3 regions of the Leeia aquatica genome follow, and region 1 is predicted to be linked to each of the others. Evidence: predicted binding sites of a transcription regulator. Region 1 holds the regulator's gene; each other region holds the start of a gene.

Region 1 (5,468 bases):
GGCATTGACCCCGGCCCGGTAGGTGGCCGGATTCACGGGCTGGTGCTGCAGAATGAAGTGCAGTGCACGCAGAAAACGGTCCCGCAGATCCAGAACGTGCTCTTCATCACCCGGCGGCGTGGTGTCAGCCAGATATTGGGTCAAGCTGGGAATCTCCCGCTCCTCCCAGCCATCACTGTCCATGGCTTCAAACAACTGGATCAAACTGCCGCTGGACTGCAGCAGGATTGGTTGCAAGGCAAAGCCATCACCGGCGGCCAGCGCCATCACCGTTTCCAGATCCCCCATCCAGAACGGGAAAAATTCACGGGCGACAGACACCAGAAAAGGCCGGGATTCATCGCTGGCCATCTTGGCCAGTACCTGATCCACCGCATGACGGTAGGCCACACTGTCATCGCGAACCTGATCCAGTGCCAGCAGCAGATAACGCAGGAAGTGCTTGCGCTGGTTGATGCTGGCTGTACTGGCCCCGCGCTGGCGCAGCAGCTTCAGGTAGGCGGGGAGCGCCTCGGGACCGCTTTGCAGATCGGCAGCAGCTGTAATGGGCATGGGCTGGCAACGTGTCCAAGGTGTACTACAGTAAACTATGGTCAAGCTCAACCGACAAGTCAAGACAAAGGCCCGCAGGGGTTATCTGCTGCTTGTGCTGCTGTTCAGCAGCTTGCACATCCATGCAGAAGAGATCCGCATTGCCATCAATGATGTCGATAACAGCCCGTACATGGTAGGGTCGGGCTCAGCCTTGTCGTCCCCGCCCGGCATTGCGGTAGAGCTGGCCAATACGGTTGCGGCGGATATCGGGGTGACCCTCAGCTGGCAACGCCTGCCCAGCAAGCGTTTGTTGCTGGACCTGAAAGAGGGGCGGATAGACGCCATCCTCATGCTGTCCTATAGCGATGAGCGCGCCCGAGACTATGCATACCCGCTGAACAAAGCGGGTCAGCTGGATGACAGTCGGCGCATCGGCTACCTCTCTTATGCCTTGTATCGTCAGAAAGGCAGCCCGGTGCAGTGGGACGGCAAGCAGTTTCTCAATCTGACCGGAGCGGTAGGAGCCAATACCGGCTACTCGGTGGTGGATATGTTGAAGCAATTGGGCGCTACGGTGGATGAGGCCAAGGAAACCACGCAAAACTTTGGCAAATTGGCGCTTGGACGGGTGCAGCTGGTTGCCGCACAGGAAGTGATGGGGGATTATCTGCTGTCAGAGCGCCGTTTTCCCTCAGCGGAAAAATTGCCGGTGCTCCTGAGTGGAAAGTCTTACTTCACGGTGTTCAGCAAAGCGTTTGCAGCTCGCAAGCCGGAGCTGATGGAGCGTTTCTGGCAGCGGCTGTCTGGAATCCGGGATGCCAAAACCCGTAGCCTGTTACCTGCGTACCTGGATTAACCCCTGTGGCTGCATGGCACCTATCCCTGAGCAAAGGTAGCCACATCCTTCTTCAAGGCTGGGCCAGCAATTCCTGAGCGTGCTGGCGTGTGGTATCCGTAATCTGGGCACCACCCAGCATGCGGGCGATTTCTTCCGTGCGTGTCTGCCCGTCCAGCACCGTAATTCGGCTGCGTAGCACGCCGGATTCCAGCCCTTTGCTGACCTGCCAGTGCTGATGCCCGCACGCGGCCACCTGCGGCAGGTGAGTAATCGACAACACCTGATGACGTTCGCCCAGCTGACGCAGCAAACGGCCCACAATATCGGCAACCCGCCCGCCAATGCCGACATCAACCTCGTCGAAAATCAGGGTCGGCACGGCCGCGACCGTGGTCATCGCCACCTGAATGGCAAGGCTGACGCGGGAGAGCTCGCCCCCCGATGCAATGCGCGCCAGCGACTGTGCGGGCGCATCGTGATGGCTGATGCGGTATTCGATGCTCTCCGTGCCAGATGCGCCAGGTGTGGTCAGCGTTTGTAGCGCAACACTGAAGCGACTGCTGGCCATGGCCAATTGCGCCAGCGTATCGCTGACGGCGAGTCCCAGTTGCTCAGCCGCTTGCTCCCGCATGCGGCGCAATTGTGCAGCGTGCTGCTGGTAGTCCCGCTCGGCCTCCTGTACGCGCTGCCGCAACCCGTCCTGGTCCGACAGGCTGAGCAGTTTCAGACGTTGCTGCTGCGCGCTGTGCAAGGCGGCATGCAATTCGGCAGGCTCCAGCTTCAGTTTGCGTGCGGTGGCATACAGATTGGCCAGCTGCTGATCCAGTGCCGCCAGTTCGGCGGGGTCCAGATCGGTACGGTTGCCATAATGGCGCAGGCTGTAAGCGGCTTCCTGCAACTGGATGGTGGCACTGTCCAGCAGGTCAGCCGCTTCCATCAGGGCGGGGTCAATCTTTGCCAGCTCTCGGATGTGCTCAGCCAGATGGTGCAGCGGCGGCAACATGGCCTGCTCACTCTCCATCAGCAGGGACACGCCATTTTGTGCGCCCTCCAGCAGGCTGGCGGCATGGCTGAGCCGGGCATGATCTTGCAGTAATTGCTGCAAGGCGTCCGGGGGCAAGGCCACCGGGCTTAATTCCTGGATCTGCCAGTCCAGCCGGGCCAGGGTTTGTTCCCGCTCTGCGTGCTGCCGGTCGGCATCCTGCAGGGTTTGCAAGGCCTGCTGCCACTGCTGCCAACTTGTACGTACGACTTGCACCTGAGCCTCAGCACCAGCATAGGCGTCCAGCAGGCTACGTTGGGTATCGGCCCGTAGCAGCGATTGATGGGCGTGCTGACCATGAATGTCGATCAGTTGCTCGCCCAGCTCGCGCAGTTGCTGCACGGTGGCACTGATACCGTTGATAAACGCGCGACTTTTACCTTGTCTGTCCAGCGTGCGACGCAGCAACAACGGCTCTCCGGGCTCGTTTGCCAATTCCTGAGATGCCAGCCAAGTCTGGACTTCCGGCAGCTGGCTGAGGTCAAACTCGGCGCTCAGGTCAGCCTTGTCACAACCCCGCCGTACCAGCGTACTGTCCGCGCGGCCGCCCAGCAACAACCCCAGCGCATCAATCAGCAGCGATTTGCCGGCCCCCGTTTCCCCGGTGAGCACGGTAAAACCGCTGGAGAAGGTCAGCTCCAGCTGGTCGACAATCACAAAGTCACGGATGGTCAGCAGGGTCAGCATGAATACAGGCTCAGAGCAGTTGTTCGCCCCAGTGCAGCTTCTGGCGCAAGACATCGTAGTAGTTGTAGCCCAGCGGGTGTAGCAGGGTCAGGGCGCGTTCTGATCGGCGGATCAAGACCCGGTCGGTTTCCTGCAGGTCGACATGGAACTGCCCATCGAAATGGACCCGGCTCTCAAAGCCCCGCAGCAGCACAAACTCAATCTCGGCCCGGTCGCTCACGGCGATCGGTCGGTTACTCATGGATTGCGGGCAAATCGGCACCAGTGCCAGCGCAGGTACAGAAGGGTGCAGTATGGGGCCGCCAGCGGCCAGCGCATAGGCGGTGGACCCGGTCGGTGTCGACACAATCAGGCCATCGGAGCGCTGGCTGTAGACAAACTGGTTGTCGATGAAGATCTCAAACTCGATCATGGCCCCAAGTGCGCCACGGCTGAACACCACATCGTTGAAAGCGCTGCCGCTGGCGATGACGGCACCATCACGCATCACGGTGGTTTCCAGCAGCATGCGCTCTTCGGGTACAAAGCGGCCTTCCAGCATGCCCTGAATCACAGAGAGCATGCGGTCCAGCGGAACATCGGTCATAAAGCCGAGCCGGCCCTGGTTGACCCCGATGATGGGTACTTCGTATCCGGCCAGCAGACGGGCGATACCTAGCAGAGTGCCATCGCCACCAATCACAATCGCCAGGTCTACCTGGCTGCCAATGGCATCCCGCTTTAGCAGTGGAAAGTCGTGCGCGTGGCCGGTGGGGACGGCTTCACCATCCAGATAGACGGCCAGACCTTGCTCGCGCAGGAATTCGGCCAATTGCAGGACCGACACCAGAACATCCGGTGTGCGGCGGCGTCCAATGATGGCAATGCGCGGGAACAGTTTGTTCATGCCGGCATTAAAGCACAAGCCGGGGAGGGCGACCAGCGCTTGTCATGGTCGCCCGGGCGGGGGTGACCACGGCCCGAAGTTTGTGGTAAATAGAAAGCATGCTGAATCCTCGTGCCCAATTGCTGCTGAAGACCCTGGTTGAACGTTATATCGCTGACGGTCAGCCGGTGGGCTCCCGCACCTTGCTGCAGCTGTCCGGGCTGGATCTCAGCCCGGCGTCAGTGCGCAATGTCATGGCACAGCTGGAGGAGCTGGGCTTCATTGCCAGCCCGCATACCTCGGCAGGCAGGATACCCACGACCTTGGGCTACCGCTATTTTGTGGACACCCTGATGACGGTCAGCTCGGAGTCCGGCGAGGTATTGCGCCAGCAACTGGCATCGCAACTGCACCCGGATAGCCCGCAGCGCCTGATGAATACCACCTCGCAGTTGCTGTCGGAATTGACCCGCTTTGCGGGTGTGGTGGTGACCCCCAAGCGCAAGAATCTGGCGATTCGCCATATTGAATTCCTGCGAATGAGCCCGCAGCGGGTGCTGCTGATCCTCGTCGCCACCGATGGCAGCGTACAGAATCGCTTTCTGCAAACCGACCGCGACTACTCGGCGGCTGAATTGACCGAGGCCGCCAATTTCCTTAATCAGCACTATGCTGGCTGTACCTTTCTGGTGATGCGTGCCCGCTTGCAGCAGGAGCTGCAGCAGTTGCAAAGTGATATGACCGCATTGATGAGTACGGCATTGGCAGTTGGCGAGGCTGCGCTGGCGGAGGAAGAGGAAGAGGTGGTGCTGTCTGGAGAAGGTAATCTGCTGTCCAGTTCCGACTTGGGCGGCAATCTGGAGCAGATGCGCCGGTTATTCCAGGTGTTTGAGCAAAAAACCGTCTTGCTGCAATTGCTGGATGTCAGCCAGCGCGCGCAAGGCGTGCAGATTTTCATCGGCGGTGAGTCCGGCCTGTTGCCACTGGACGATTGCTCGGTGGTGGCGTCACCCTATGAGATTGATGGTGAAGTGGTCGGCACCCTCGGCGTGATCGGGCCGACCCGTATGGCTTATGAGCGGGTGATCCCGATCGTGGATGTCACCGCCAAGCTGTTATCCAATGCCCTGTCAGGCTGAGTGCGCTTGCGACAGCCTGAGTTGTCCCCTTACTGAAAGTGACCATGTCCTACCCGATCGCCGAACCTGCCTTTCAGCACCAGAACGTTGCCCGTGTCGGGGTGTTGCTGGTTAACCTGGGCACGCCGGAGGCCCCCACGCCCAAGGCGCTGCGTCCCTATTTGCGGCAATTCCTGTCGGATCGACGGGTCATCGAGATTCCACGCCCGGTCTGGTGGTTGATCCTCAACGCCTTCATTCTGCCATTCCGCCCACGCAAATCGGCGGAGAAGTACGCCACCATCTGGACCCCGGAAGGCTCACCCCTGAAGCTGCACACCGAGAAGCAGGCCAAGTTGCTGAAAGGCCTGCTGGGTGACCGAC
Region 2 (5,468 bases), on a different contig from region 1:
AACAGGGACAGCGTCGCCAGTGCGGCCCGGCACGCCAGCGGATTGCCGGTGTAGGAGTGCGAATGCAGGAAGCCCCGACTGACATCGTCATGGTAAAACGCCTGATAGAGGGCGTCCCGACTCAGCACCACCGACAGCGGCAAATAGCCCCCGGTAATGCCTTTGGACAGTAACAGCAGGTCCGGCCAGATACCCGCCTGCTCACACGCAAAGAAGGTACCAGTGCGGCCACAGCCTACCGCGATTTCATCGGCAATCAGATGGACCTGATACTGATCGCACAAGCGGCGCAACTGCTGCAAGTACCACGGCCCGTACATCGCCATGCCGGCCGCCCCCTGCACCAACGGCTCAATGATCACAGCCGCCACCTGGCCGTGGTGCGCTGCCAGATAGTCCGCCATCACCCGGATGGCCCGCGCGGCAACCGCCTCAGGGGCCTCTCCCGGTGCTGCCAGCCGCCGGTCCGGTGACGGCATGGCGACACCGGCACGCAGCAACGGGGCATAGGTATCGCGAAACAGCGCCACGTCGGTGACCGCCAGCGCACCCAGCGTTTCACCATGGTAGCTGTCCGCCAGATGCAGGAAGCGGGTTTTCTCCGGCTGACCGACATTGCGCCAGTAATGAAAGCTCATCTTCAACGCCATCTCGGTCGCCGAGGCACCATCCGAGCCATAGAAGGCGTGGCCCAGCACGCCACCGGTCAAGGCAGACAGGCGCTCGGAGAGCTCGATCACCGGGGCATGGGTAAACCCGGCCAACATCACATGCTCCAGCTGGTCCAGCTGGTCTTTCAGCGCGGCATTGATCACCGGATGACCATGCCCGAACAGGTTGACCCACCAGCTGGATACGCCATCCAGATAGCGCTTGCCGTCAAAGTCATACAACCACGCACCCTGCGCCCGCGCCACCGGCACCAGCGGGAAGGTTTCATGCCGCTTCATCTGGGTGCAGGGGTGCCACACCGCCTGCAGGCTGCGCTGCAGCCATGCCTGATTGTTCATTACACCCTGCCCTGCACACCTGTTCATCATGGGGCTGGATTGTAGCATGCCCCTCTGCCCCCCCTGTCGGGATGCCCTGCGGCATTCAGTGTGGATTCAGCCAATGTCGGGGCATGGGGTGGCGGCTCGCCTGTGATAAAAATCTCACAGCCACCCTCTTGAAAAGGGTAAAAGCCGCCCATACCATTAGCACTCGCCACGGGGGAGTGCCAAAACGTGTTTGCGTATCAGGCACTCAGAACCCGCATCTTTCTGTAACGAGCGGTAGACCGTCTCGTTTTTTGTGAATCAGGAGAGTTGGATTATGAAAATTCGTCCGTTGCACGACCGTGTGATCGTCAAGCGTCTGGAAGCCGAAGAAAAAACCGCTTCCGGCATCGTTCTGCCGGGCAATGCTGCCGAAAAGCCAGACATGGGTCTGGTGGAAGCCGTTGGCGCAGGCAAGATCCAGGACAACGGTTCCGTGCGTCCGATGAGCCTGAAGGTAGGCGACAAGGTGATCTTCGGCAAGTACAGCGGCCAGTCCGTGAAAGTGGACGGCGAAGAACTGCTGGTGATGCGCGAAGAAGACGTGATGGGCGTGGTGGAAGGCTAAGCCTCCCGCAACCGCAACGTCTCATAACTCATTCCAATCCGGAGAGAAACGAACATGGCTGCAAAACAAGTTAAGTTCCACGACGAAGCCCGTGCCAAGATGGTGGTGGGTGTCAACGTTCTGGCCGACGCCGTCAAGGTGACCCTGGGCCCGAAGGGCCGCAATGTGGTGCTGGACCGCTCCTTCGGCGCCCCGACCATCACCAAGGACGGTGTGTCGGTGGCCAAGGAAATCGAACTGAAGGACAAGTTCGAAAACATGGGCGCCCAGATGGTCAAGGAAGTGGCTTCCAAGACCTCCGACGTGGCCGGTGACGGTACCACCACCGCGACGGTGCTGGCACAAGCCATCGTGCAGGAAGGCATGAAGTACGTGGCCGCCGGCATGAACCCGATGGACCTGAAGCGCGGTATCGACAAGGCTGTGGCTGCCCTGGTTGAACAACTGAAGGGCATCAGCAAGCCGACCACCACCTCCAAGGAAATCGCCCAGGTGGGTTCCATTTCCGCCAACAGCGACGAGTCGATCGGCAAGATCATCGCCGACGCAATGGACAAAGTGGGCAAGGAAGGCGTGATTACCGTTGAAGACGGCAAGAGCCTGGACAACGAGCTGGACGTGGTGGAAGGCATGCAGTTCGACCGCGGCTACCTGTCCCCGTACTTCATCAACAACCCGGAAAAGCAGATCGCAGCGCTGGACAACCCGTTCATCCTGCTGTTCGACAAGAAGATCAGCAACATCCGTGACCTGCTGCCGCTGCTGGAGCAAGTGGCCAAGTCCGGCCGTCCGCTGCTGATCATCGCTGAAGACGTGGAAGGCGAAGCCTTGGCCACGCTGGTGGTGAACACCATGCGCGGCATCCTGAAGGTGGTGGCTGTCAAGGCTCCGGGCTTCGGCGACCGCCGCAAGGCCATGCTGGAAGACATCGCCATCCTGACCGGCGGCACCGTGATCGCTGAAGAAGTGGGCCTGTCGCTGGAAAAGGCAACCCTGGCTGAACTGGGTCAAGCCAAGCGCGTGGAAGTGGGCAAGGAACTGACCACCGTGATCGACGGCATTGGCCAGGCCGACGCTATCCAGGCTCGCGTGGGTCAAATCGATCGCCAGATCGAAGAAGCCACCAGCGACTACGACCGCGAAAAGCTGCAGGAACGCAAGGCCAAGCTGGCCGGCGGCGTGGCTGTGATCAAGGTTGGCGCAGCCACCGAAGTTGAAATGAAGGAAAAGAAGGCTCGCGTGGAAGACGCGCTGCACGCCACCCGCGCTGCAGTTGAAGAAGGCATCGTGCCGGGCGGTGGTGTGGCCCTGCTGCGTGCCCGCGCCAACCTGGGCAAGGTGGAAACCATTAACGGTGACCAGGAAGCCGGCGTGAAGATCGTGCTGAAGGCGATCGAAGCCCCGCTGCGCCAGATCGTTTCCAACGCCGGCGACGAGCCGAGCGTGGTGATCGCCAAGGTGCTGGAAGGCAAGGGTAACTTCGGTTACAACGCCGGTTCCAGCGAATACGGCGACATGGTGGAAATGGGCGTGCTGGATCCGACCAAGGTCACCCGCTCCGCACTGCAGTTCGCTGCCTCTGTGGCTGGCCTGATGCTGACCACCGACGCCATGGTGGCCGAACTGCCGGAAGACAAGCCGGCTGGCGGCATGCCGGGTGGCATGGGCGGTATGGGTGGCATGGACGGCATGATGTAATCTGCCGATCCTGTTACCGGATCGACCCGACTGCTCACCGTAAGTGGGCAGTCCACACAGAGGGGCTGGTGGAAACACCAGCCCCTCTGTGTACATCCACCCGCCCAATAAAAGCTTATCTCAGACACGCTGTCACGCTCATGAGCCGATCTACAGCATGGCAGGCGTATTTTTTTAGGGCAGCCTAAGGGCACTTTTGGCATACTGCACACACTTGATCCAGCCTAGGCTGGTGCTAACCCGGTTTTGATTCACCCATGTCCAGACTCCGCAACCTGTTTACCCGGCATTGGCAACGCAAGCTGATCGTCACGATCATCTTGCTCGGGGGCGTATACGGCTATCGGCAATGGACCTATGAGCCACCACAGGAATACCTGACGGCATCAGTGGTACGCGGCGATCTGGAGCAGGCGGTACTGGCCACGGGCACGTTGCAGGCGCGTTACCAGGTGGATGTAGGTGCACAGGCTTCCGGTCAGTTGCGCAAACTGTGGGTCGATGCCGGCAGCAAAGTACAGCAGGGGCAAGTGCTGGCGGAGATTGATCCCCAGCTGGTCGAGAGTGACCTCAAATCGGCACTGGCACAGCGTGATGTGCTGCAAGCCCAGCTGAACAGCCGGCAAATCGGGCTGCAGCTGGCCCGCAAAGAGTTGCTACGGCAACAGGGCCTGTGGCAAACCGAAGCGACGGCACGCAAGGAGCTGGAAGCCGCCGAAGCCCAGGTCCGCCAGGGTGAGGCCGATACCGAGGCGCTGAAAGCGCAGATTCGTAACGCCCAGATCAATATCGACCGAAACCGCACGACACTGGGCTATACCCGCATCACCGCCCCCATCAGCGGCGAGGTGGTGGAAATCGTCACCCAGCAGGGCCAGACCGTGATTGCCAGCCAGCAAGCACCGGTGATCCTGCGACTGGCAGACTTGCGTGAGATGACGGTGAAGGCGCAGGTTTCCGAGGCCGACGTGATGCGGCTGACGCCCGGCATGCCGGTCTACTTCACGGTGCTGGGTGCGCCGCAGCAACGCTACTGGGGCAAGCTGCGTACCGTACTGCCGATGCCGGAGCGGATCAATAACGCGGTGTTTTATCGCGCCCTGTTTGAAGTGCCCAATCCGGAAGGCAAGCTCAAAGTAGACATGACGGCCGAAGTCAACCTGCTGCTCGCATCTGCCAAGCAAGTGCTGAACATCCCGCTGTCCGCACTGGGGGCCCGTAATGCCAAGGGGCTGCATGCCGTCAAAGTGCTGAGTGCCCAGCATCAGGTGCAAACCCGCTGGGTCCGCCTCGGCATGCAGACCAATACCCGGGCGCAAGTATTATCTGGCCTGAAAGCGGGCGAACTGGTGATTACAGGCGGCGGTGAAGGGGCCGCGAGCGCGGCACCATGAGTCAGCCACTGCTCTCGCTGCGCGAGGTCAGCCGCCGGTTCCCTGCTGGCGAACAGGATGTCACCGTACTGGACCGCGTCTCACTGGACATCCATGCTGGCGAAATGGTCGCCATCATCGGCAGCTCAGGCTCCGGCAAATCCACGCTGATGAACATCCTCGGCTGTCTGGATCAGGCCAGCAGCGGCAACTATCAGATCAATGGCGAGGATACCGCCCGCTTCGAACCGGATGCTCTGGCCCGCTTGCGGCGGGAACACTTCGGCTTCATTTTCCAGCGCTACCACCTGTTACCCCACTTGAGCGCGCTCGACAATGTGGCGATGCCTGCCGTCTACGCGGGCCTGCCACTGGAGGCCCGCCGCGAGCGCGCCACCCAACTGCTGCAGCGGCTGGGCTTGGGCGACAAGCTGCACAACCGGCCCAGCCAGTTGTCTGGCGGTCAGCAGCAGCGTGTCTCCATTGCCCGTGCGCTGATGAATGGCGGCGACATCATCCTCGCCGATGAGCCGACCGGCGCGCTGGACAGCCGCAGCGGCGAGGAGGTGATGCGCATCCTGCAGGAGCTGAATGCCGCAGGCCATACCGTGATCCTGGTCACCCATGACCCGCAGGTGGCAGCCCGTGCGCGCCGCATCATTGAAATTCATGATGGCCGTATTCTGCGTGACCAGCATCAGGATGCCACCCCACCAGCAACCATCCCGCATCAGCCCAAGCAGCGTAACCCGCTGGCCATGCTGGGACAATTGGCCGAAGCCTTCAAGATGG
Region 3 (5,468 bases), on a different contig from region 1:
GTTTGCGGCCGGGGTGCCGTACCGGGTGTACGGCGGACTGCGCTTCTTCGAGCGGCAGGAAATCAAGCACGCACTGGCCTACCTGCGGTTGACTGCCAACCGGGATGACGACGGTGCCTGGCTGCGGGTGGTCAATTTCCCGGCGCGCGGCATCGGTGCGCGTACGCTGGAAGCGGTGCAGGTGGCGGCGCGGGAGGGGGGATTGTCCCTGTGGGCCAGTTGCTGCAGTCGCCCGCCGGGTGGCGCGGCGGCCAACAAGCTGGCGGTGTTCGTGCGCCTGATTGACGAATTGTCTGCCGAGATTGCCGAGTTGCCGCTGCCGGAAAAGATCGACGCCTTGCTGGACCGCAGCGGCCTGCGCGATTACTACCGCGCCGAGAAGGATGGCGAAGAGCGGCTGGAGAACCTGGAAGAATTGGTCAACGCGGCGCAGAACTTCCAGTACGAAGTGGAAGGCGGCACGGTTGAGGATTTTCTGGCGCATGCCTCTCTGGAATCCGGAGAGTTGCAGGCCGAAGTGGCGCAGGATGCTCTGCAACTGATGACGGTGCACTCCGCCAAGGGGCTGGAGTTTGACGCGGTCTGGGTCTGCGGTCTGGAAGAGGGGCTGTTTCCGCATGAGAACAGCCTCTCCGCCCATGATGGCATCGGTGAAGAGCGCCGCCTGATGTATGTGGCGATTACCCGCGCCCGCAAACGGCTATACCTGACGCTGGCGACGCAGCGTCAGCTGTACGGCCAGACCCGCTACAATCTGGCAAGCCGCTTCCTGCGCGAGATACCCGAGCCGCTGACGCAGTGGTTGAACCGTCGCCCGCCCAGCAGTGCAAACCATGGGGGCTATGCAGCTCCCCGCGTGCAAACCGGCGCTGCCGTGTATGCCGGTACGCAAGATCTGCAAGGTTTCCGCATTGGTCAGAGTGTGAAGCATGGCCGTTTTGGCCAAGGGGTGATCGTGGCAGCTGAAGGCTCGGGTGACGACGCACGTGTTCAGGTCAACTTCCCGGAGGCGGGCGTGAAATGGCTGTTGCTCAGCTATGCTCGGCTGGAAGCCTGCTGAGCGTGTTCAGGTGATGCAGCCCATAAAAAAACGCCCCGATGGGGCGTTTTTTTATGGGCGAAGCTGGATGGCTTAGTCCACCAGCGCGATCAGCTGCTGTCGCATTTTCTGCAGGGCTTTTTGCTCGATCTGGCGAATCCGCTCGGCGGAAACGCCATATTCGGCGGCCAGCTCGTGCAGGGTGGCGCCGCTGTCATCGCTCAGCCAGCGTGATTCCACAATGTGGCGGCTGCGTGCGTCCAGCGTGTCCAGCGCCGCGATCAGGCCTTCACCGTGCAGATGGGCGATGGCTTGCTGTTCCAGCCGGGCGGTGGGTTCATTGCGGGTGTCGGCCAGGTAGGCAATCGGAGCCTGCTGGGCGTTGTCGTCATCCGCTTCGGTGGGTTCCAGCGAAATATCCTGCCCGGACAGACGGGTGTCCATCTCCATCACGTCGGACGCCTTCACCCCCAGCTGCTCGGCAATATCCTGCGCTTCACGCTCGTTCAGGGCGCTGAAGCCGGATTTCATGCTGCGCAGGTTGAAGAACAGCTTGCGCTGGGATTTGGTGGTCGCTACCCGCACCAGACGCCAGTTCTTCAGGATGAACTCGTGAATCTCGGCCTTGATCCAGTGCACGGCAAAGGAGAACAGACGCACGCCCCGGCTGGGGTCAAAGCGCTTGACCGCCTTCATCAGGCCGATATTGCCTTCCTGGATCAGGTCGGCCTGCTGCAAGCCGTAACCGGCATAGCTGCGGGCGATGGACACCACCACCCGCAGGTGCGACAGCACCAGCTGGCGGGCAGCCTCCACATCGTTGTGGCGGTGCAGACGCTCAGCCAGCGCCTGTTCCTCTTCCTGCGTCAGCAGGGGGAACTGGTTGACGCTGTGAATGTAGCTCTCCAGATTCCCCGTCGAAACGGTTAGCGGGATGACCGCAGTGGACGTCATGGATGTCTGCCTTTCTGCTTTCGGGTCTGACAAAATATTAGCACTCGGGCAATGAGAGTGCCAATCCTGTCAAAAGTTCAACCTTCATGGGGGAACTAGAGACGGGATGGCGACTGCAACAACAACGGTTTTGAATCAGGCGGCAAGGCTCAGGCGGCTTGCAGCTTCTCGTATTTGACCAGCAGCACTTCCCGGGTCTCGACATTGTCCGGGTCGTGCGGAATACAGTCTACCGGGCAGACTTCCTGGCACTGCGGCGTATCGTAGTGCCCCACGCACTCGGTGCAGCGGTTCGGGTCGATCTCATAGATTTCCGGGCCCTGCGAAATGGCCTGATTCGGGCACTCCGGCTCACAGACATCGCAGTTGATGCATTCATCCGTGATCATTAAAGACATAGTAATTTCCTCAACTATTCAGTTCGATTCTGGCACGGCCTGCCGCGTCAATCAAGCGGGCTGGTCGGACCGTTGCAGCAAGGCATAGCTGACCCGTCCTGCCTTGCCTTGCCGCTGTATGGTCCATTCGGCAGGCAGCTCGGGCAAATGTTCACCTTCGATATACAGCCGCCCACCCGGCTTCAGCCGCGCCGCCACCAGGGGCAGCACGGCGGGCAGCAGGTTGGCGGCAAACGGCGGGTCCGCAAAAATCACATCAAACTGCTCGCTGGACTGGCGCAACCATTGCAGAGCATCACCCGGCACAATGTCGATCTGCTGTGCCTGCAGCAACTGGCGATTCTGCTTCAGTTGCCGTACCACGCTGTGGCTCAATTCCAGCGCCACCACCCGTGCAGCATGGCGGGATGCCGCCTCAAAAGACAGCGCACCGCTGCCGGCAAACAAGTCCAGGCAACTTTGTCCGTGCAGGTCTTGTCCCAGCCAGTTGAAAACGGTTTCCCGCACCCGGTCCGAGGTTGGGCGCAGGCCGTCACCGTCCGGAAAGCTGAGCAGGCGGCGGCGCCATTGCCCGCCGATGATGCGTACCTGATTGCGTAACATGCTGATGTGCAGTCCGGGCGCGATGAAGTAGCGCGCCGGGGCCGGGCTCCCGTACAATACGTCATTTGCATGCCCGAACGGTCGGGCGGCAAATTGACCTAATAAAACAGGATATTATACCCCGATTGCGGGTCAGGCGTTAAGCAGGATCAAACCGACGCCGGTCGCCACGTATCGGGACAGAAAGCCACGATGTTCAGTTTCTTCAAAAAAGACAAGTCCGCAGCCGATCCCGCCGTCAGCCAGCCTGAGGCCCCCGCGACCGAAGAGGCCCCTAAACTGGGTTGGGCGGCCCGGCTGAAGCAGGGGCTGACCAAAACCCGTCAGCAATTCACCAAGCAACTGGCGGGCCTGTTTGGTGGCGGCCAGATTGACGAAGACCTGTATGAAGAGCTGGAAACCGTCTTGCTGACCGCCGACATGGGCGTGGATGCCACGCAGACCCTGCTCAAGACCGTGCGTGACCGGGCGACCCTGCGTGAGTTGAAAGACCCGCGCGCGTTGAAGCAGGAGCTGCAGGAGGCGTTGACCGAGCTGGTGCTGCCGCTGGAGCGCCCGCTGGACATTTCAACCCACCATCCTTACGTGATCATGATGGTGGGGGTGAATGGTGCCGGCAAGACCACCTCGATCGGCAAGTTGACCCATTATTTCCAGTCCCAGGGCAAGTCGGTGCTGCTGGCCGCGGGTGATACCTTCCGCGCTGCAGCCCGCGAGCAGTTGATGGCCTGGGGCGAGCGCAATGGCGTCACGGTGATCGCGCAGGACGGTGGCGACCCGGCTGCAGTGGCGTTTGACGCCATCAACGCGGCCAAGGCGCGCAATATTGACGTGGTGCTGGTGGATACCGCCGGGCGCTTGCCGACCCAGCTGCACCTGATGGAAGAGATCAAGAAGGTGAAGCGGGTGGTTACCAAGGCCGAAGGCAGCGCGCCGCATGAAGTGCTGCTGGTGCTGGATGCCAATACCGGGCAGAACGCGGTGGCGCAGGTCAAGGCGTTTGACGATGCGCTGGGGGTAACCGGCCTGATCCTGACCAAGCTGGATGGTACCGCCAAGGGCGGCGTGATTGCCGCGATTGCCCGTAGCCGCCCGGTGCCGTTGCGCTTTATCGGGGTTGGCGAGCAGCGCGACGACCTGCGCCCCTTTGTGGCCGCCGACTTTATCAACGCCCTGTTCGACGACGAGTAAGCCCATGTCGTTCATCAAGCTGAGCCAGGTCAACAAGCGTTATCCGGATGGTCACCAGGTGCTGAGCAATGTCAGCTGCGAGGTGGCGGCAGGCGAAATGGTGTTCCTGACCGGCCATTCCGGCGCGGGCAAGAGCACCCTGCTCAAGCTGCTGGCCGCCATTGAGCGGCCCACTTCGGGCAGCGTGCTGGTGGGCGGGCAGAATCTGGCCGCGCTCAAGCCGTTCGCCATCCCCATTCTGCGGCGCAATCTGGGCCTGGTGTTTCAGGACCACAAGCTGTTGTTTGACCGTAGCGTGTTTGATAACGCCATGCTGCCCTTGTCCATCATTGGCTACCCGCCGAAAGAAGCCGCCAAGCGGGTGCGGGCCGCGCTGGACAAGGTGGGCCTGCTGAGCAAGGAAAAAGCGTTGCCCATTACCTTATCCGGCGGCGAGCAGCAGCGGCTGTGTATTGCGCGGGCGGTGGTCAACCGTCCCAGCATCCTGCTGGCCGATGAGCCGACCGGCAATCTGGATGCCCAGTACGCCGAAGACATCATGCAGCTGTTTACTACCTTCAATCAGGTCGGCACCACCGTGTTGATCTCTACCCATGATGAAGCGGTGTTGTCCCGCTATGCCAATCGACGCCTGCACCTGGAGCAGGGGAGGCTGGTGGCATGAAGGCATGGTGGTGGGCGCATCGCAAGGCGCTGTTCAGTGGCCTGCGCAATCTGCTGCGGCAACCGTTTGCCCTGCTGCTGACGTTGAGCATGATCGGGGTGGCGCTGGCCCTGCCGACGTTGCTGTGGGTGATGCTCAGCAATGGCGAGCGGGTGGTGGCCCGCTTGCCGGTGCAACCGCAGCTGACGCTGTTTCTCAAGCCGGAAGTCAGTGCGGATACAGCCAGACAGCTGCAGAAGCAGATTGAGGCCAGCAGCGGTGTCAAGGTGCAATGGATCGGACGCGAGGCCGCGTTCAAGGATCTGATCGGCCGCGCCAACCTGGCTGAGCTGGGCGATGCCTTGCCGGACAATCCCTTGCCGGACGCACTGGTGTTGCAGTTTGCCGATCCAGCGGCACCGGCTCAGCAGCAGGCGCAGTGGGCGGCACGCCCGGAGGTGGCCGAGGTGGTGCATGATGCCGCCTGGGTGGAACGGCTGGTGGCGATTACCCAGCTGGGGCGCAGCCTGATCGGCTGGTTGAGTGCGCTGCTGGCGATCGGCCTGCTGGTGGTGATGGGCAATACCGTGCGGCTGCAGATCCTGTTACGGCGGGACGAGATTGAAGTCAGTCGCCTGAT

Evidence for each region. The regulator HrcA, encoded in region 1, represses chaperone genes, less so after heat shock. The targets are predictions, from matches to a motif close to ATTAGCACTCGNNNNNNNCGAGTGCTAAT.
Region 2: a site for HrcA is predicted at 1,196-1,224, ahead of HF682_RS13430 (co-chaperone GroES). Genes of this name have one in related genera too.
Region 3: a site for HrcA is predicted at 2,030-2,058, ahead of rpoH (RNA polymerase sigma factor RpoH). Genes of this name have one in related genera too.

The regions. Positions count from the first base shown of each region.
Region 1 is NZ_JABAIM010000002.1:145,448-150,915, reverse strand. Features, by position in the region: gene HF682_RS09800 (hypothetical protein) at 1-552, opposite strand, end outside; gene HF682_RS09795 (substrate-binding periplasmic protein) at 590-1,390, shown strand; gene recN (DNA repair protein RecN) at 1,443-3,101, opposite strand; gene HF682_RS09785 (NAD kinase) at 3,112-3,987, opposite strand; gene hrcA (heat-inducible transcriptional repressor HrcA) at 4,086-5,105, shown strand; gene hemH (ferrochelatase) at 5,150-5,468, shown strand, end outside.
Region 2 is NZ_JABAIM010000003.1:159,796-165,263, forward strand. Features, by position in the region: gene HF682_RS13425 (adenosylmethionine--8-amino-7-oxononanoate transaminase) at 1-1,010, opposite strand, end outside; gene HF682_RS13430 (co-chaperone GroES) at 1,315-1,605, shown strand; gene groL (chaperonin GroEL) at 1,660-3,303, shown strand; gene macA (macrolide transporter subunit MacA) at 3,561-4,697, shown strand; gene HF682_RS13445 (MacB family efflux pump subunit) at 4,694-5,468, shown strand, end outside.
Region 3 is NZ_JABAIM010000003.1:134,371-139,838, reverse strand. Features, by position in the region: gene HF682_RS13340 (UvrD-helicase domain-containing protein) at 1-1,060, shown strand, start outside; gene rpoH (RNA polymerase sigma factor RpoH) at 1,133-1,993, opposite strand; gene HF682_RS13330 (YfhL family 4Fe-4S dicluster ferredoxin) at 2,143-2,391, opposite strand; gene rsmD (16S rRNA (guanine(966)-N(2))-methyltransferase RsmD) at 2,443-2,994, opposite strand; gene ftsY (signal recognition particle-docking protein FtsY) at 3,187-4,185, shown strand; gene ftsE (cell division ATP-binding protein FtsE) at 4,190-4,849, shown strand; gene ftsX (permease-like cell division protein FtsX) at 4,846-5,468, shown strand, end outside.